Regions from separate parts of the Streptomyces sp. NPDC020490 genome, predicted to be linked through region 2. Evidence: riboswitches for the same ligand, from Rfam matches in the RefSeq annotation. Region 2 holds a riboswitch; each other region holds the start of a gene.

Region 1 (6,322 bases), on a different contig from region 2:
GGTCCAGGTCGGCGGCGGGCCAGTCGAGGGCGGCCAGGGCCTCGACGACGTCGTCGGCGGCCACGTCGGCGACGTACGGCTCGACGCTGGTCAGGGTCGCGCGCAGGGCGCCGGACGGCCCGGCCGCCACCGACACCGGGACGTCGCCGGCCTGCGTCACGAACAACAGTTCGCCGGGCCCGGTCCGCTCGGCGAGGGCGACGGCGGCCGCGACGGTGGCGTGCCCGCAGAACGGCACCTCCGCCTTGGGGCTGAAGTACCGCACGGTGAAGACCCGTCCGGGGTCGGTGCCGGGCCGCTGCGGACCGGGGGTCAGGAACGCGGTCTCCGAGTAGCCGACCTCGGCGGCGACGGCGAGCATGGCGGCGTCGCCGAGACCGCTCGCGTCGAGGACGACCCCGGCCGGGTTGCCCCCGGCGGGGTCGTCGGAGAAGGCGGTGTAGTGCAGCACACCCGTCGCGGTGGCGTCGCTCGTCGTCATGTACGGTCAGAACACCGTCCGCCGGCCGGCTGTTCCCGGCCGACCGTACGAATACGGAGTACGGGAGACGGGGTACGGAGTACGGGTACGGAGTACGGGTACGGAGTCACCGTCCGGCGGCGCGTGCACGGAAGGCGCGGGAGCGCCGGGTCAGGCGACCGACTCGATCCGCAGTTTGATGTCGTACGGGGACAGCATCCCCTTCGCCTGGACGTGGTCGCCGGACGACTCACCCCGCAGGCGCCGGCCGATCCAGGGCACCAGGTACTCGCGCGCCCACTGCACGTCGTCCCGCCGGATCTCGAGGGTGCCGCGCGGCGGGAGCGGCGGCCAGGCCTGCTCGGGGTCGGCCGGCACCTCCAGGCCGAGGACCTGGCCGGCGCGCAGCGCCACGCGCGTGTGCCCCTCGGGCGACAGGTGGAGCCGGTCGTGGTCCCAGGCCCGGCGGTCCTGGATGGACTTCAGGGACCACAGGTCCAGCACGGGACAGCCGTAGCGGTCGGCGATGGCCCGCACATGGCCGTTGTAGGTGGCGATCTTGCCGCGCAGGCGCTTGAGCACCGGCACGCCACGGGTGTCGAAGCCCGTCGTCACCATGACGGTGCCGGCGGCCTCGGTGAGCCGTGCGACCGCCCGCTCGAAGCGCTCGGCGACCTCGTCGGGGTCGGTGCCGGGCCGGAGGATGTCGTTGCCGCCCGCGCAGAAGGACACCAGGTCCGGAGCGAGCCCGACGGCCTGCGGGACCTGCTCGGCCACGATCTGGTCGAGCAGCCTGCCGCGCACGGCGAGGTTCGTGTACGTGAAGTCGCCCTCGGGCCGCCGGTCGGCGAGGAGCACCGCGAACCGGTCCGCCCAGCCGACGAACGCCCCGTCGGGACCCGGGTCGCCGACGCCCTCGGTGAAGCTGTCCCCCACCGCGACGTACGACCCGATCACTGATCTGCTGTCACTCTTCGAATCGTCTGCCACAGCAGGTCATGATTCACCGTCCAATGTGACCTACGCGACCGTAGGGAGGGCTTGACGAACGGTGAGATAAGCCACGCCTAAATTGTTCGCCAAACCCGGAATACGCCGCCCCGTGCACGGCGACGGCCGAGAACCGGACCCGGGGATCGGGGTCCGGTCCTCGGCGGCATGCCGGGCGGCCGGGGGCCGTCAGCCGACGGCGACGCCCTTGGAGCGGAGGTAGCCGACCGGGTCCACGTCGGAGCCGTAGTTCGGCGTGGTGCGGATCTCGAAGTGCAGGTGCGGGCCGGTCACGTTGCCGGTCGCGCCGGAGAGGCCGATCTGCTGGCCGGCGGTGACGGTCTGGCCGGCCGAGACGGAGAGCTGCGAGAGGTGGGCGTACTGGGCGTAGTAGCCGTCGCTCAGCTGGATGACGACCTGGTTGCCGTAGGCGCCGCCCCAGCCCGCGGAGACGACCGTGCCGGCGCCCACGGCCTTCAGCGAGGTGCCGGTCGGCACGACGAAGTCGACGCCGGTGTGGTAGCCGCTGGACCACATGCTGCCCGCGACGCGGTATCCGGTGCCGACGCCGGCCCCGGACACCGGGAGGGTGTAACCGCTGGAGGTGCCGGTGGACTCGGCGGCCTGGGTGACCGTCGTCGGCTGCGAGGAGGACGAGGAGGAGGACGAGTCGGCGGAGGAGGACGGAGAGTCGGCGGAAGGCGCGGGAGCCGAAGAGGAAGGCGACGAAGAGGAAGGCGACGAAGAGGGCGAAAGCGACGAAGACGGCGAAGACGACGACGACTTGGTGGCGCCGCTCGTGGCCTTCTTGCCGATGACGAGCTTGAGGCCGGGGTGGATCAGCGACGGGTCGTCGCCGACGGCCTCGCGGTTGTCCGCATACAGCTTCTTCCAGCCGCCGCGGACGCTCTGCTCCTCGGCGATCTTCGAGAGCCAGTCACCCTTGCGCACCGAATAGGTCCGCACGCCCGCGTTGTTCGCGGCCTTCTCCTTCGCGGCCTTCTTCCCCTCGGCCGCCGCCTTCTCGGCGCCGGAAAGGGACTGCACGGTCTTCTGCGAAACCGGCTGCGCGGTGGACTGCGCGGTGTCGGCGTGGGCGCCGGTGGCCCCCAGCAGGGGGAGGGCGAGCGCGGCGCCGCCGGTTCCGGCGACGGCGATGGAGCGGGTGAAGCGCTGGGACTTGGGGCGGCGGTGCTTACCCTTCGCGGGCATGACGAATTCCTCTCCGGCGCCTGCGAGGTGAGCTGTCGGGTGCGGACTGGAGATGTCCGGCCGCGCGGTGGGCGCGACTTGACCCCAAGCCTGTTCCGGAGACCGGACAGGCGGTTCTACCTGTGGGTCCCCCGCTCCTGCCGTGCACGGGTGAGTGGTGCGGGATTCCGGGCGGCGGCAGGATTCGGCGTCCGCCCGGATTGCCTGGCGAACGTAAGCGACCACGACGCGAAGGGACAAGCAAGAGGTTGCGGGAGGCGCACGTTCCCCTTGATCCCTTACCGGAATTCCCGGTCACCCTCCGTTGATTCCGAGGCGGCTTCAGCGGCCAAATTCCCTGAAAAACAATACGCATTACGTGAACATGACGGGCGACTCACGGTGACCGGTATGACGATGCTCACGCGACCTCGCGCCAGCATTCCTTATTCTGGAGCGAGTTGGAATGAAATCCATCCAAAGCGCCAATTCGGACAGAAGACTCAGACAAGGGCGATGCACCAGAGAAGCACCTTCGGGGCGCATGAACCGTTTCGCGGCATTCGTACCGGCTCGCCACCGGTTCGCCACCAACTCGCCACATGCTCGCCACCGGCTCGCCACGGAATCGCCACGGGCTCCCCGGGGGCAGTCCGCACACCCCTGCTGAGCCGGGGTGTGCGTGTCGTATCGTCAAGGAGGTGCCCGTCGACGAGCAGCGCCGACGGGGACGGCTGGGAGGAGCCCCCGTGACGCAGCAGATCCCGTCGACCGAGCCCGAGCTGGCAGGAGTCCGCAACTTCCGCGACGTGGGGGGCCTGCCGACGGTGGACGGACGACGGGTGCGCCACGGAGTGCTGTTCCGCAGCGGCCACCTCGCGCACGCCACCGCGGAGGACGCCGCCTTCCTCGCCTCGCTGGGACTGCACACCGTCTTCGACTTCCGCAACGCGGCGGACCAGAGGCTGGAGGGCCCGGACGTCGAACTGCCGGGCGTGCGGAATGTGAACCTGCCGCTGAGCGACCCGGCGGACGGCGCCGAGTTCTGGAAGATGGTCCGGGACGGAGACCTCGACCAGCTGCGCGAGATACTCGGGGACGGCAAGGCGGCCGGCCGCATGATCGGCTCGTACCGCCTGATCATCAAGGAGCGCACCGGCGAGCACACGCGCGTGCTGCACGCGCTGGCCGAGGACAGCGTGCCCGCGCTGATGCACTGCGCCGCGGGCAAGGACCGCGCGGGCCTGTCCGTCGCCGTGACCCTGCTCGCCGTGGGCGTGGAGCGGGACGCGATCTTCGCCGACTACCTGGAGTCGAACGCCAAGCACCGCCGCTACCGGGTGCAGCGCGGCGGAAACTCGGCCTCGGCCTACTCCCCCGAGGTCATGGAGCTGCTCAGCCCGCTGTTCGAGGCGCGCGAGGAGTACCTGGCGGCGGCCTTCGAGACCATCGAGGAGACGTGGGGCGGCGTCGATCCCTACCTGGAGCAGGGGCTCGGCGTCACTCCGGCGGTCCGGGAGCGGCTGCGCGAGCGCCTGCTCGCCTGACGCCGCCCAGGACGCGGCGGGCCGCCGGTCAGGACGCGGCAGGCTACTTGGCGCCCACCGAGAACAGCAGGTAGATGAAGCCCGCGAAGAGGTGGCCCGCCGCGATGTAGATGATGAGGCGGATCCACAGGGAGCGCGGGAACTTGTCCTCGTAATTGCTCATGGCATGTCTCCGGTGGTCGAGCCCAGGCACAGCGCGGCCGTGGGACTCTGCAACAGGGTGTGGACGAACAGCAGCTCGACCCCTTCGGGGTCCAGCGCCGCGATGCGGTGCGGCGTCAGCGAGTCGAAGTGCGCGCTGTCGCCGGGACCGAGCCGGTGGGTGGCGTCCCCGAGGCGCAGCCACAGCCGCCCCGTGAGGACGTACAGCCACTCCTCCCCGGGGTGTACGCGCACGATGTCGCCCTGGGTGCCGTACGGCGCGTGGACCCGCAGGGCCTGCATGCCCCGGCCGGAGGCGCCGGCCTGCCAGTAGGTCCAGCCGCCCGCGGCGGTGGGCTCCATGTCGACGGCGCGCACCACGGCGTTACGGTCGGCGACCGTCTCGCCGAGCAGTTCGGAGACCGTCGTACCGTAGATGCGGGCGAGCCCGAGGAGCACCGGCAGCGAGGGTTGCCGCTGCCCGGTCTCCAGCCGGGAGAGGTGGGCCGGGGACAGTCCGGCCGCGCGGGCCGCGGCCTCCAGGGTGAGGGAGGCGCGGCGGCGCAGTGCGCGGAGCTGCGGCGCGACGGCGGGCAGATCTGCCACGGGTCCCGCCGGCTGCTCGAACTCGGCTTCCGGGGAGCTCATACCCCCATTGAGCCGCAGCTTTACCTCTGGGGCAAATTTCTTGCCTCAGAGGCAAAGAACCTTCGGCGGGGGTTCGGGCTAGCGGTTGGCGACGGCCTGTTTGATCAGCGTCCTGCCGAAGTCCCACATCAGCCCGCCTCCATTGTGCGCCTCGTCCATCACCTCCGTGAAGGCGGCCACGAACCGGTCCACCTCCCGCTCGCCGATGGTGAGCGGCGGGATCAGCTTGATGACCTCCAGGTGGTCGCCGGAGACCTGGGTGAGGATGCGGTGACGCTGCAGCAGCGGAACGACGACCATCTGCGCGAACAGTCCCTTGCGGGCGGCCTGCAGCATGGTCCACCGGCTGCGCAGCTTCAGCGACCTGGGCCGGCCGAACTCGATGCCGATCATCAGCCCGCGGCCGCGGACGTCGGCGAGCAGCTCGTAGCTGTCGGTCAGCGCCGCGAGGCGGGACCTGAGCAGTTCGCCGGTCGCGCGGGCGTTGGCGACGATCTGCTCGTTCTCCATGACCGACAGCACGGCGAGCCCGGCCGCCATGGCCTGGGCGTTGGACCCGAAGCTCGCCGAGTGGACGAGGACGCGGTCCATCGACGAGTAGACCTTCTTGAAGATCCAGTCCTTGCCGAGCGTCGCCCCGACGGGCACGTATCCACCCGACAGCGCCTTGGCCACGCACACCAGGTCCGGCTCGACGCCCTCCTCGTGCTGGTAGGCGTAGAAGTCGCCGGTGCGGCCGAGGCCGGTCTGCACCTCGTCGGCGATGAGCAGCGCCTTGTGCCGGTGCAGCAGTTCCTGCGCGGCCCGCAGGTAGCCGGGCGGGGACTCGTACACGCCCTTGCCCTGGATCGGCTCCACGATCAGGGCGGCGACGTCGCCCTTCCTCAGCTCCCGCGCCAGGGCGTCGAGGTCGCCGAGGGGTACGGCGGTGTCGGGCAGCAGCGGGGCGAAGCCGTCCCGGAAGCCGGACTCGCCGTTGACCGACAGCGAGCCCGTCGTCAGCCCGTGGAAGGCGTGCTCGCAGTACAGCACCCTGGGCCTGCCGGTGGCGTAGCGGGCGAACTTCAGCGCGCCCTCGACCGCCTCCGTGCCGCTGTTGCCGAAGAACACCCGGTCCAGGTGCGGGCTGTGCGCGAGGAGCTTCTCGGCCAGCAGCCCGGGCAGCGGCTGGCAGTCGAAGCGGGTGAGGTCGGCGAGCGAGGCGTCGAGGACGTCGTGCAGCGCCTTGCGGACCACCGGATGATGGCGGCCCAGGCCCATCACCCCGAACCCGGCGAGCATGTCCAGGTATTCGTTGCCGTCCGCGTCCCAGAAGTACGCGCCCTCGCCGCGCTCGTAGACCTTG
Region 2 (6,322 bases):
TGGCGGAGGTAGAGCAGGACGCCGCCGCGGTCGGCGATGCGCTCGACCGCTTCGCGCAGCTGGGGTCCGCAGTCGCAGCGGGCCGAGCCGAAGACGTCGCCGGTCAGGCACTCGGAGTGCAGGCGGACCAGCGGGGGTGTGCCGGGGGCCGGGTCGCCGAGGACGACGGCCACGTGCTCGCGGTCGTCGGCCAGGCCGTGGAAGGTGACCAGGTCGGCGTCGGCGCTGTAGCCGTCGTGGAAACGCAGCGGTACCCGGACGCGGGAGCGCGGCGTGGCGGCGGGGAAGTCGGGGGCGGGGTCGGGCATGCGGGCCTCCGGGGCCGGGGTGGACGGCGCGGACGGGGTGCTGTCTTCTTCCGTGCTCGCGGTCGTGCTCGCGGTCGCACGGGAGGTGCTTCAGATTTGAAGCAGATCCGCTGAGGGGACCCTACTCCATGCTTTAAATTTGAATCAATAGGTTTGCGGTGCGGCTCACGAACGAGTGGTGCGGCTCACGGAGCAGCGGCGCTGCTCACGAGCAAGGGGAGGAACGGCGGCGCCACGGGACCTCGTCGGGGGCCGGCCGTGGGGCATCCTGGCCTTCCAGTGCCCGCGCGATCCCCGTGCAGATGTCCTCCAGCTGTCCCACCTGCTCCTCGGTGAGGTGGTCGAACAGGGACGCGCGCACCGTCTCCACGTGGCCGGGGGCCGTGCGCTCCAGCACCGCCATGCCCTCGTCGGTCAGTGCGGCGATGCTGCTCCGCTTGTCCCACCTGCAGTTCTCGCGCCGCAGCAGGCCGTCCTTCTCCAGTCGCGTCACCGCGTACGTCAGACGGCTGCGGGTGATCTTCGTCTTCTCGGCGAGGTCGGTCATGCGCAGCCTGCGCTCCGGCGCCTCGGAAAGATTGGTGAGGATGGAGTAGTACAGGTGCGGCATGCCGGCGTCCTGCTGGAGCTGCCGGTCGAGCGCGTCCTCCAGGAGGTGCGTCGCCGCGATGAACGCGCGCCAGGCGCGCTGCTCGTCCGGGGTGAGCCAGCGGGGTGTCATGCCACCAGTGTAAGTTTGTTTCAAACTTGAACCAAGACCGCCCGCCTCCGAGAGTGAGCGCGCTCGATGCCGCATCCCTACGTCCTGCTGTCCGCCGCCGTCTCCCTGGACGGCTACCTCGACGACACCGGCCCCGAGCGGCTCCTGCTCTCCGGCCCGGCGGACTTCGACCGGGTCGACGAGGTACGTGCCTCCGTCGACGCGATCCTGGTCGGTGCCGGGACGATCCGGGCCGACAATCCGCGGCTGCTGGTCAACTCGGAGCGTCGCCGCGCCGGCCGGGTGGCCGCGGGCCGGTCCGCCTACCCGCTCAAGGTCACGGTCAGCGCCTCGGGGGAACTCGATCCGGCGGCGCGGTTCTGGCACACGGGCGGCGAGAAGGTCCTCTACACGACGGACGAGGGCGCCGAACGGGCCCGCGCGCTGGGGCTCGCCGCCGACGTCGTCGCGCTGGGCGGCGAGGTCGGCTGGCGGCCGCTGCTGCGGCATCTGCACGACGTCCGGGGGGTGCGCCGTCTCATGGTGGAGGGCGGGGGGCTCGTGCACACCCAGCTGCTCCAGCAGGGGCTCGCCGACGAGCTGCAGCTCGTGCTGGCGCCGGTGTTCGTGGGTGACCCCGCCGCGCCGCGGCTGTTCGGTCCGGGGGCGTACCAGGGCGGGCGGCTGCGGCTGCTGGAGACGCGGCGGATCGAGGACGTGGTCCTCATGCGGTACGAGCCGACGGCTCCCGGGGCCGGGGAGGTCGCCGTGGCCGCCGACCACCGCTGGCTCGCCCTCGCGTGCGAGTTGGCGGCGCTGTGCCCGCCGTCGCGGACGGCGTTCAGCGTGGGGGCGGTGGTGGTGGCCGGTGACGGCACGGAGCTGGCCCGGGGGTACTCCCGTGAGGGGGACGATCCTGTGGTGCATGCCGAGGAGGCGGCTCTGGCGAAGCTCGATCCGGACGATCCCCGGCTCGCCGGCGCCACGGTCTACAGCAGCCTCGAGCCGTGCGCCCGGCGCGCGTCCCGGCCCAAGCCGTGCGCGCGGCTGATCCTCGACGCGGGGGTCCGGCGGGTGGTGACGGCTTGGCGGGAGCCCGACACGTTCGTCGAGAGCGCCGACGGCAGCGGGCTGCTGGCGGGGGAGGGGGTCGACGTGGTCGTGCTGCCGGAGTACGCGGAGCGGGCCGAGGCGCCCAATCGGCATCTGGTGGGGTAGCGGGGTGCCTGCGGCGGCCTGTCGCGGTTCGGTGGGGGTGCGTGTTGCGCGGGCGGTGGGGGGTGGGTCGGGGCCGGGGCGGGGGTGTCCGTCCTCGGAACGGCGCGGAATCGGGGGTTCGGGAGGTGCGGGGGTTGACGCGCCAACCGATGCGGGCGTACACCCCCGTCCCGTCCCCTTCCCGCCGTACGCGGCTGACGGCGCGTGCCGCGGAGAAACGCGTGTGCTTGCCGTCCTGCGTATGACGTACACTGGTGACACACCGACGCGGGGTGGAGCAGCTCGGTAGCTCGCTGGGCTCATAACCCAGAGGTCGCAGGTTCAAATCCTGTCCCCGCTACTCAAGGCCGACGGCCGGGATCATCAGAGGTCCCGGCCGTCGGTGTTTTTGTGCGGTCCGTGACCGTGAGTGATGAGGTGGCCGCCCTGCGCAGTGTGGTCGGCGGGGTATGTGAGGGGCCAACTCGCCCGTTTTTAGGCGGTCATGGGGATGTACGTCCGGCGTGGATTCGTTAATGATCAAGCGGAACGGCTTGGAAACGAGCCCCTGCGTCTATTAACGTTCGATAACGCAGCGCGGTCGTCCCAGCCGTCACAAGAGGCGGCTCCGTGCGCACGCGCCGAATCCCGCAAGGGAACCGGGGAACCACCACCCTGGGGTGAATCGCGCGAATGCCGCCGTGGGATCACGGTGGATATACGCGCGTAGGAGACCTTCCTGCTCCGAACCCGTCAGCTAACCCGGTAGGCGAGGAGGAAGGAAAGGAGCACGCCCACGTGGCGTCCAACCCTGCCCCGACAGCCCCGTTCCAGCCGAGTGACACCTTCGGCTACGGCAGCTACCGCACCGACGAGGGCCCGTGGGAGGCATGGAACCCCACGGAGGACTCCGTCCGCCCCGTACGCGGCCGGCACCGTGTCTCCAAGCAGCGCGGCGGGGGACTCGCCCGCAGTTCCACGGTTCTGGGCGTCGGCGTCATAGCCGCCGTCGGCGCGGGCGGCATGGCCAGCGCCAACACCGGCAAGCCGCCGGTGTCCATCTCCATGCCCGACCTGCCCTCGGTCGGCTCGCTGATCTCCGACGACGAGCCCGAGCCGCAGGGGTCCGCCACTCCGCTCAGCAGCGTCGGCGTGACCTCCGCGGAGAGCACCAAGGGCGCCGGTGAGGCGCTGCGCGACCGCATCATGGCGCAGGCCGAGTCGCAGCAGATCCAGGTCGAGAGCAAGACGCAGCAGGCCACCGAAGCCGCCCTCGCCAAGCAGGTCGCCGACGCGGCCGAGCAGGCCGAGAAGGCGGCCGCCGCCAAGGCCGCCGCCGCCAAGGAGAAGGCGGAGGCGGAGGCCAAGAAGAAGGCCGAGGCCGCGCGTCTCGCCGAGCTGGCCAAGCAGTACACGCTGCCGACCTCCTCGTACACGATCACCTCGACCTTCGGTCAGGCCGGCTCCATGTGGTCCTCCGGCTACCACACCGGCCTCGACTTCGCCGCCCCTACCGGCACGCTCATCAAGGCCATCCACAGCGGGACCATCACCGAGGCCGGCTGGGCGGGGGCGTACGGTTACCGCACGATCCTGACCCTGGACGACGGCACCGAGCTGTGGTTCTGCCACCAGTCGTCGATCAGTGTGAGCGTGGGGCAGAAGGTCAGCACCGGTGACGTCATCGGGCGCGTGGGTGCCACCGGGAACGTGACCGGCCCGCACCTGCACCTCGAGGTCCACGCGGGCGGGCAGGCCAGTGGCATCGACCCGATGGCCTGGCTGCGCGGCAAGGGACTCAACCCCTGATCTCCCCCTGATCCCCGGCGGTCCTGACGGCAAACCCCCCGACGTCAGGACTGCCGGTCAGGCGTGCCCGAGAACTCCGGGACGCCGTCGGCCGCTCCGGGTTTCAGGAGCGGTACGGGTTGTACGCGGGGTTCGCGGGGTGCCCGTACGCCGGCCAGGGCGGTGCTACGACCGGCACCGGGGGAGCCGTCATCCTGGCCGCGTGGTCCAGTGCCGGCCGCGCGATCTCGCGCCGCCACCACAGCTCGGCCAGCAACTCCCGCTCCCGTACGACGAAGTCGGCGTCCGCGCGTCCGCGCCGTCCCCGGTGCCGCAGGAACGCCAGCGACGTCGCGTACGCCTCGTACTCGGCCACCGTCCGCCTGGCCGGCTTGCCGAAGCGGTGGCGGGCGTAGTCGCGGGCCGTCCGCCGCGCCCGCATGGAGCCGAGCGCGTACGGCTCGCCCGGCGTCAGCCAGCCGGCGAGGACGTACGGCGGCAGTTCCTCGCGCACGGTCCGCAGTTCGCGCTGCCGCGTCCAGATAACCAGCCAGGTCAGCAGCCCGAACGCGGGCACCATGAAGGCCGCGTACACCGCGAAGAACCCGAACCCGCCGAACGCCGCCGAGCCGTTCCACAGCGCGTGCATGCCCATGGCGAGCAGCAGCCCGGAGAGCGGGACGAGTACGCGCCGGACGTGCTGCCGTTCCGCCGAGAGCGCGGCCACGCCGAACCCGATGCCGGTCAGGACGGTGAACAGGGGGTGCGCGAACGGCGACATGATGACCCGGACGAAGAAGGTCGCCGCGGTGACGGAGGCGATGCCGCTGTCGCCGGTCAGCTGGTCGGTGCCGAAGGCGGTGCCGAGGTAGAGGATGTTCTCGGTGAACGCGAAGCCGGTGGCGGTGATCCCGGCTATCACCACCCCGTCGACGATTCCCGTGAAGTCCCGTCTGCGGAACAGGAACACCAGCAGCACGGCCGCGGCCTTCGCGGACTCCTCGACGACCGGCGCTATGACCGTCGCCCCGAGGGTGTCCGCGCTCGCCGGGTCCGCGGTCGACGTCGCTATCCATCTGGTCGCGAAGCTGTTGGCGACGATCGCTATCAGCGCCGCCGCGCAGGCGCCCCACGCGAAGGCGAACACCAGGTTGCGCCACGGGCCGGGGGCGACCCGGTCGAGCCAGCGGAAGGCGGCCACGAGAAGCGGTACCGGCAGCACGGCGAGGCCCAGCCCGACCAGGAACCCCTCGGTGCCGGTCTGTTCGCGCACCAGGGCGAGGATGACGAGCCCGGAGAGCGCGAGCAGGGTGCTGAGCGCGCCGTAGCGCACCCACCTGCGCTGCCACCAGTGCGCGTGCCTGGCCCCGCCGCCGGCGGGACCGTCGGCGTACGGCGGATGCGTCGGGTACGGGGGGAAGGTGGCCACGGCATCGACCCTAACGAGGCAGCGCGCCGCCCGCGACGGTGCGGGACGCGTCCGGCGCGCTTCAGGCGCCGGTGGGGGGCAGGGGCTGGTTGTGCCGCTGTACGCGGCGGAACAGCAGGTCGTTCACGACATGTCCCTTGTCCAGTCCCTGTCCCTCGAAACGGGTCAGCGGCCGGAAGCCGGGGCGCGGCGCGAAACCGCCGCCGGGCCGGGTGTTCTCGAACCCGGGATGCGCGGTGAGCACCTCGAGCATCTGCTCGGCGTACGGCTCCCAGTCGGTCGCGCAGTGCACGATGCCGCCCGGTCTGATGCGGGACGCGGCGAGATCCAGGAACTCGGTCTGGATCAGGCGCCGTTTGTGGTGCCGCTTCTTGGGCCAGGGGTCGGGGAAGTAGACGCGCAGGCCGTCGAGGGAGTCCGGCACGAGCATCTCGCGCAGCAGGATGATCGCGTCCCCGTTGCCGACCCGGACGTTGGACAGGCCTGCCTGGTCGGCGAGGTTGAGCAGATTGCCCTGGCCCGGGGTGTGCACGTCGACGGCGAGGATGTTGGTACCCGGGTCGGCGGCGGCCATCTGCGCGGTGGCCTCGCCCATGCCGAACCCGATCTCCAGCACCACCGGGCCGGTGTTGCCGAACAGCTCGGCGAGGTCGAGCACCCGCTGCCCGTCGATGTCCAGTCCCCACTTGGGCCACAGCCGCTGCAACGCGTCCGCCTGCCCCGCGGTCACCCTGCTGCGCCGGGGCTGGAAACTCCGGATCCGCCGCTCGAAGTGCGACCCGGCGGGATCGGCCTGCGGCCCGTCCGGGAACCGGGGTTCCCCCTTGCCCCGGGCACGCGGGAAGGACGCGCCCGCACCGGCGGCGGGGGCGGGGGCGGGGGCAGGGCGGAGGTGCTCGT
Region 3 (6,322 bases), on a different contig from region 2:
GTGACGAGGCGGCCCTGCGCCATGACCGCGGCGTGCGTGCAGACCTGCTCGATCTCGTCGAGGAGGTGGGAGGAGAGGAAGACGGTCGTGCCGTCCGACGCCAACTCCCGTACCAGGGAACGGATCTCCCGCATGCCCTGCGGGTCGAGGCCGTTGGTCGGCTCGTCCAGCACCAGCAGCCTGCGGGGCCGCAGCAGCGCGGCGGCGAGGCCGAGCCGCTGCTTCATGCCCAGCGAGTAGGCCCTGGCCTTCTTGCCGGCCGCCGTCGTCAGCCCCACCCGGTCCAGCGCCGCCGCGACACGCGCGCGCCGGGTGCGCGGGTCGGCGGTCGGGTCGGCCGCGTCGTAGCGCAGCAGGTTGTCGCGGCCGGAGAGGAAGCCGTACAGGGCCGGGCCCTCGATGAGGGCCCCGACGTGCGGGAGCACGGCGCGCGCGGCGCGCGGCATGGGGCGCCCGAGGACGTGCGCCGTGCCCGACGTCGGCTCGATCAGGCCCATCAGCATGCGGATGGTGGTGGTCTTGCCGGAGCCGTTCGGACCGAGGAAGCCGAAGACGCTGCCCGCCGGGACGGTCAGGTCCAGGCCGTCGACGGCGAGCTGCCCGCCGCGGTAGCGCTTGGTGAGCGCGCGGGTGACGATGACGCCGTCGCCCGCGCCGTGCGCGCCCGGCTCCGTGGCGGACGTCCCCTCCATCGGCTCCCTCGATCCGTCGTGCCCGTACGGTGATTGTCGGCCCGTACGGTGGTGTCGGCCCGTGCGGTTTTACTTCCCTTCGCCGGCGGCCTTCACCAGCGCGTCCTTGGTCACGGCGCCGACGTAGACCTTGCCGTCGTCGGTGACCAGGGCGTTGATCAGACGGGTCTTGAAGACCGTGCCCGAGCCGAAGCGGCCGGACACCTTGTCGCCGAGCGAGTCGAGGAAGCCGCCGAAGGCGCCGTCGGACCCGGAGCCGGACGGGACGCCCTGGCCCCCGGTGTCGAAGACGGCGACGGAGTTCCAGCCCTCGCCGATGACCTTCAGCCCGTCGGAGCCCTGACCGAAGCCCGGGCCGAACCCCTGACCGAAGCCCTGACCGAAGTCCTGGCCGAGGCCCTCGGTGTCACCGTGGCCCTTCCGGGCGTGCCCGGTCGTACCGCCCTCGGTGATCTTCGCGCCCTTGGGAGGCGTGAAGTCGAAGGTGGACGCCGCCGGCGCGGCGAAGCTGACCTGGGTGAAGCCGGCGTCGACCACCGCGGCGCCGCCGCTCGCGGGCGTCAGCGTGAACTTCAGCGGCATCCCGGTCTTCGCGTCCACGGCGACGGTGATCTGGCCGACGGTCGAGCCGGACTGCTTCGGCTTGACGACCAGGCGGTAGGCGTCCCGGCCGGCGACCTGCGCGGTGCCCTCGACGGTCACCGAGGTCGTGTCGTCGACGGCCTTCAGAGCGTCCTCGGTGAGGTCCTTCGGCGTGCCGGGCAGGTCTTCCCGCCGCTGCTCGCGCGCCGCGCCGCCGGAGTCGGTCGCGTGGTATACCTCGTTCAACTTGCTGTCGTAGCCCCACACGTCCTTGCCGTCGCGGATGAGGCTGTACTCGGCCGCGTCCTCCAGCAGGGACAGCTTCTGCTTCTCGGGGCCGTCGGCCGCCACGCGCAGGGTGTGGGTGCCGGAGGCCAGTTCGGGGAGCTTGCTGGACGGGTCCGCGGAGGAGCCGGCGCCGCCGGACCCGGAGGCGCCGGAGGCAAGCGAGCTCGACAGCCCGCCGAAGTCGGGCAGCCCCAGGTCCGTGCTGATCTTCACCGTGCCGGACAGCTGCTGCACGTCCGACTTCGCGATCTTCTCGATGAGTTGCTGCGCGCTGATCTTCGGCAGGTCGGGGTCCCCGGAGTCGGCGAGCGCGGGGACGAGCCCGATGGTCGCCGCCGCCACCCCCACGACCGCGACCGGGACGACGTACCGCGCGGCCTTGCGGCGTCCCGCGCGCAGGTCGTCGGCCTCCCCGGCGATCGTGCTGTCGTCGGATCCGTACGGTGCCATGTGTGCCTTACCTCCGTCGTCGGCGGCGGCTGCTCCACTCACGATTCACCCCGAGCCGCCATTCTCACCCGAATCGGTGAGGATTGGTGTTTTCCGTGGTCTCCATCTGACCAAATCGCCCGTCAGGAAGCGTCAGACCGCGGAGCCAACTCCGTGTACGCCTGGGGTATGACACGAGAGGGCGGAGCGTCCGCCTACCCGTAGGGGTGCGGTGCGGCGGCGTGACGTACGCCACTTCGTGAGTGACTCCGACACAGGGCCGAGTCCGGGACAAGCCGGACCACACCACACAGAACCGCACAGAACCTGGCCGCCGGGAGTGTCACCCGGCGCGGTGCACCACCGCGTCGCACAGCTGCACCAGCGCCGCCTTCGCGTCGCATTCCGGGAGCGGGGCGAGGGCCGCCCGGGCGTCCTCCGCGTACCGCACGGTGTCGCGCCGCGCCTGCTCCAGCGCGGGATGCGCCCGCAGCTCCGCCAGCGCCCGGGCGTGCCGCGCGTCGTCGCTCAGGTCGGAGTCCAGCAGCTCGCACAGGGCGATGTCCTCGGCGAGCCCCAGCCGGGCCGCCCGCTCCCGCAGCCGCAGCACCGGCAGCGTCGGGACGCCCTCCCGCAGGTCCGTGCCCGGGGTCTTCCCGGACTCGTGCGAGTCGGAGGCGATGTCCAGCACGTCGTCGGCCAGCTGGAAGGCGACACCGAGCCGCTCCCCGTACTGGGTGAGCACGTCGACGACCGTCTCGTCGGCGCCGGACATCATCGCGCCGAACCGGCAGGACACGGCCACCAGCGACCCCGTCTTGCCGCCCAGGACGTCGAGGTAGTGCTCGACGGGGTCCCGGCCGTCCTGCGGGCCCGCGGTCTCCAGGATCTGCCCGGTGACCAGCCGCTCGAACGCCTCGGCCTGCACCCGGACCGCCTCGGGCCCCAGGTCGGCCAGGATGTGCGAGGCGCGGGCGAACAGGAAGTCGCCGGTGAGGACCGCCACCGAGTTGCCCCAGCGGGTGTTCGCGCTGTCCACGCCGCGCCGCACCGCCGCCTCGTCCATGACGTCGTCGTGGTACAGGGTCGCGAGGTGGGTCAGCTCCACGACCACGGCCGACGGCACGATCCCCGGCGCGTACGGGTCACCGAACCGGGCGGCGAGCATCACGAGAAGCGGACGGAACCGCTTTCCGCCCGCCCGCACCAGGTGCTGGGCGGCCTCCGTGATGAAGGGGACCTCGCTCTTGGTGGCTTCGAGCAGTCCCTCCTCGACAGCCGCCATTCCGGCCTGGACATCGGCTTCCAGAGCCTGGTCCCGCACGCTCAGCCCGAATGGCCCGACGACGGTCACGAGGGGTCTCCTGTCTGCTGGTGTCTGCTGGCGATTACACGGTTTGTCGATAGGTCGCTGCCCCCACTCAAGTCAGCGTATCCGGTCGGCTTTCGATCACCCATGCCGCCCACCCGTCCAGCACGGGCGGTATCGGATCACGGCCGCTGTGTTTTCGATCACCAGATACGAACGGACATTTATAGACATACCCGATCGGCCGACAAGGGAAGCATGCGCCGGAGACCGGCGGCCGGGCAGCACCCGCACCGGGACCTCTCCGACATGGCCACTTTGACGTGGGCACGCACGGCGGCCCCTGCGGCACGGAAGGACACCGCCCGGCCGGCGACCACCCGCCGACCGCCAGTCGAACCACTCACGGGCCGCCCACGGGCCGCCCACGGGCCGCCCGCCAACCCTCCACCGAGTTCACCACCGGGCGACAGTCCGCCCACATGACACCACCCCGACCCACGAGCGGCCCATTGCAACCGAGTTGGCCTCATTGACCGTTTTGCCGCACTTGTGAATCACCGTGAGTTGGCTCACGCCCACCTCCGTGCCGCCGCCCGCTCGTCACCCCCTCACATCCCTTTCTCTTCGGCCCATTTGACCCTTGACTGCCGCAAAGGATCAAGCACCCCATACGCCCCGTATCAAGGTCAAACAGCACGGCATACGAAACCGCCACTTGTTCCGGACATGTGCTCTCGCATACGTTCCCGGCCTGTCGGGCGGACGCCGAATCCTGCCGCCGCCCGGGAACAGCCATCGACGAACTCACGCACGGCAGGAGCGGGGGAACCAGGTAAGTCGCCGGACCGGGCACGTCCCGGGCCGGCTAGGGGTGAAGTCGCGTCGCCGCAGGGCGAGGCGTCCGGGCATCTCCCGCCCGAACCCGACAGCTCACCTCGCAGGCGCCGGAGAGGAACCGTCATGTCTGCAGCTGCCCGGCACCCCCGCGTCAGAAACTCCCGTCTCGTCCGCAAACTCGCCGTCGCCGGCACGGGCCTCGCCGTGCTCGCCCTGCCGCTCGTCGGTGCGACCGAGGCGTCCGCGGCCACCTCGACCACCGTGACCGCCGCCTCGCTGGGCTACCCCAACAACCTCGACGGCTGGATCCGGGCCTCCCTCAGCGTCATGGCGCAGCACGGCATCCCGGGCTCCTACAACGGCATCTACCGCAACGTCATGCGCGAGTCCTCGGGCAACCCGAACGCGATCAACAACTGGGACTCGAACGCCGCCGCCGGCACCCCCTCCAAGGGCCTGCTGCAGGTCATCGACCCGACGTTCGCCGCCTACCACGTGCCCGGCACGTCGTACGACCCCTACGACCCGGTCGCGAACATCACCGCCGCCTGCAACTACGCGGCCAAGCGCTACGGCTCGATCGACAACGTCTACGGCGCCTACTAGGCCCCGCAGAACAGCCGCTCGAGGACGACGGCGATGCCGTCGTCCTCGTTCGACAGGGTGATCTCGTCGGCGACGGCGAGGAGTTCGGGGTGGGCGTTGGCCATGGCGACGCCGTGGGCGGCCCAGTCGAACATGGGGATGTCGTTGGGCATGTCCCCGAAGGCGATCGTCTCGTGCGGGCCCAGGCCGAGGTGTTCGGCGGCCAGCGCGAGGCCGGTCGCCTTGGTGACCCCGCACGGCTGGAGCTCGACGGTGCCGGGTCCCGACATGGTGACCGTGGCGAGGGGACCGACCACCGCGCGCGCCGTCTCCGTCAACTCGTCGTCGGTGAGGTCGGGGTGACGCAGCAGCACCTTGCTGATCGGCGCGCTCCACAGGTCGTCGCGCCGCCCGACCCGCACGGCGGGCAGGGTGGGGTGCGGCATGAGGTAGCCGGGCTCGATGAGCGTGAGCCCGTCGACGCCGTCCTGGTCGACGGCCGCGTACACCTCCCCCACCTCGGCCTCTATCTTCCCGAGCGCGGTCTCGGCCAGTTCCCGGTCCAGGGTGACGGACCACAGCAGGCGGTCCGCCGCGGCGTCGTAGACCTGTGCGCCCTGCGCGCACACCGCGAGCCCGCCGCCGCCCAGGGCGTCCAGCAGCGACCGTACGCGCGGCGCCGGCCGGCCCGTGACGACGAGGTGCCGGGCGCCGGCCTCCGCCGCGCGCGCGAGCGCGGCGAGGGAGCGGTCGGAGAGCGTGTCGTCGCTTCGGAGCAGGGTGCCGTCCAGGTCGGTGGCGACGAGTGTGTATGCGGTGGGTGCGGCCATGATCAGAGAATACGGACCGGGCGGCGCGCCGACTCACCGCGCCCGGACGGCGGTTGCGGAGCCCCGCCCCGCACCCGGTTCACCGCACCCGCCTCACCGCACCCGCCTCACCGCACCCGCTTCGCCGAAGGAGCCCGCGGCCGGCAGCCCGGTGAGGTACAGGCCCGGCACCGACGGCACGGAGCCCGCGCCCGGTCCGGGCGTGCCGCGGCTCACCACGCGGTACCCGACACTGCCCAGGACAACTGCCCAAGGCAGGCGACTCGGCCGTAACGTGTGGCGCGGCCACATGACGGTACGCGACACATGGTGAGAGTGAGGCAGCACCCATGCCCCCCTTCGATGTCCCCGAGGGCGACCCCTTCGGCCCGCACAACCTTCCCTACGGCGTCTTCTCGCCCGAGGGGTCCGCCGACCGGACCGTGGGCGTCCGCCTCGGCGACCACGTCCTCGACGCGGGCGCGGCGGCAGTGGCGCTCGGCTCCCCGTACGCCTCCCTGCTCGCGCGGCCCTCGCTGAACCCGCTCCTCGCCGCAGGCCGCACCGCCTGGTCGGACGTGCGGCGCGCGCTGACGGCGTGGGTGACCGTGCCCGCCCACCGGGAGACGGTCGAACGGTTCCTGCACCCGCTGTCCGCGGTGACCCTGCACCTCCCCTTCGAGGTCGCGGACTACGTCGACTTCTACGCCTCCGAGAACCACGCACGGAACGTCGGGCAGATCTTCCGCCCCGACGCCGCCGACTCGCTGACCCCCAACTGGAAGCAC

What was found. A riboswitch is a leader RNA that binds a small molecule or an ion and turns the genes downstream of it on or off. The one in region 2 is predicted to bind cyclic di-AMP.
Region 1: linked by a shared signal. The riboswitch ahead of ACH4ZX_RS17550 (peptidoglycan DD-metalloendopeptidase family protein) and the one ahead of ACH4ZX_RS31370 (M23 family metallopeptidase) in region 2 are both predicted to bind cyclic di-AMP.
Region 3: linked by a shared signal. The riboswitch ahead of ACH4ZX_RS19025 (transglycosylase SLT domain-containing protein) and the one ahead of ACH4ZX_RS31370 (M23 family metallopeptidase) in region 2 are both predicted to bind cyclic di-AMP.

What each region holds. Positions count from the first base shown of each region.
Region 1 is NZ_JBIRUY010000015.1:34,768-41,089, forward strand. It holds gene ACH4ZX_RS17540 (PhzF family phenazine biosynthesis protein) at 1-481, opposite strand, end outside; gene ACH4ZX_RS17545 (SGNH/GDSL hydrolase family protein) at 632-1,417, opposite strand; gene ACH4ZX_RS17550 (peptidoglycan DD-metalloendopeptidase family protein) at 1,640-2,662, opposite strand; cyclic di-AMP (ydaO/yuaA leader) riboswitch at 2,667-2,825, opposite strand; gene ACH4ZX_RS17555 (tyrosine-protein phosphatase) at 3,391-4,188, shown strand; gene ACH4ZX_RS17560 (DUF6126 family protein) at 4,232-4,351, opposite strand; gene ACH4ZX_RS17565 (helix-turn-helix domain-containing protein) at 4,348-4,977, opposite strand; gene ACH4ZX_RS17570 (aspartate aminotransferase family protein) at 5,056-6,322, opposite strand, start outside.
Region 2 is NZ_JBIRUY010000037.1:13,178-19,499, reverse strand. It holds gene ribA (GTP cyclohydrolase II) at 1-308, opposite strand, end outside; gene ACH4ZX_RS31385 (MarR family winged helix-turn-helix transcriptional regulator) at 514-1,029, opposite strand; gene ACH4ZX_RS31380 (dihydrofolate reductase family protein) at 1,096-2,226, shown strand; tRNA gene ACH4ZX_RS31375 (tRNA-Met) at 2,493-2,566, shown strand; cyclic di-AMP (ydaO/yuaA leader) riboswitch at 2,835-2,992, shown strand; gene ACH4ZX_RS31370 (M23 family metallopeptidase) at 3,004-4,014, shown strand; gene ACH4ZX_RS31365 (PrsW family intramembrane metalloprotease) at 4,118-5,422, opposite strand; gene trmB (tRNA (guanosine(46)-N7)-methyltransferase TrmB) at 5,484-6,322, opposite strand, start outside.
Region 3 is NZ_JBIRUY010000016.1:163,550-169,871, reverse strand. It holds gene ACH4ZX_RS19040 (ABC transporter ATP-binding protein) at 1-692, opposite strand, end outside; gene ACH4ZX_RS19035 (outer membrane lipoprotein carrier protein LolA) at 762-2,012, opposite strand; gene ACH4ZX_RS19030 (polyprenyl synthetase family protein) at 2,335-3,345, opposite strand; cyclic di-AMP (ydaO/yuaA leader) riboswitch at 4,090-4,262, shown strand; gene ACH4ZX_RS19025 (transglycosylase SLT domain-containing protein) at 4,264-4,746, shown strand; gene ACH4ZX_RS19020 (HAD family hydrolase) at 4,743-5,555, opposite strand; gene fahA (fumarylacetoacetase) at 5,885-6,322, shown strand, end outside.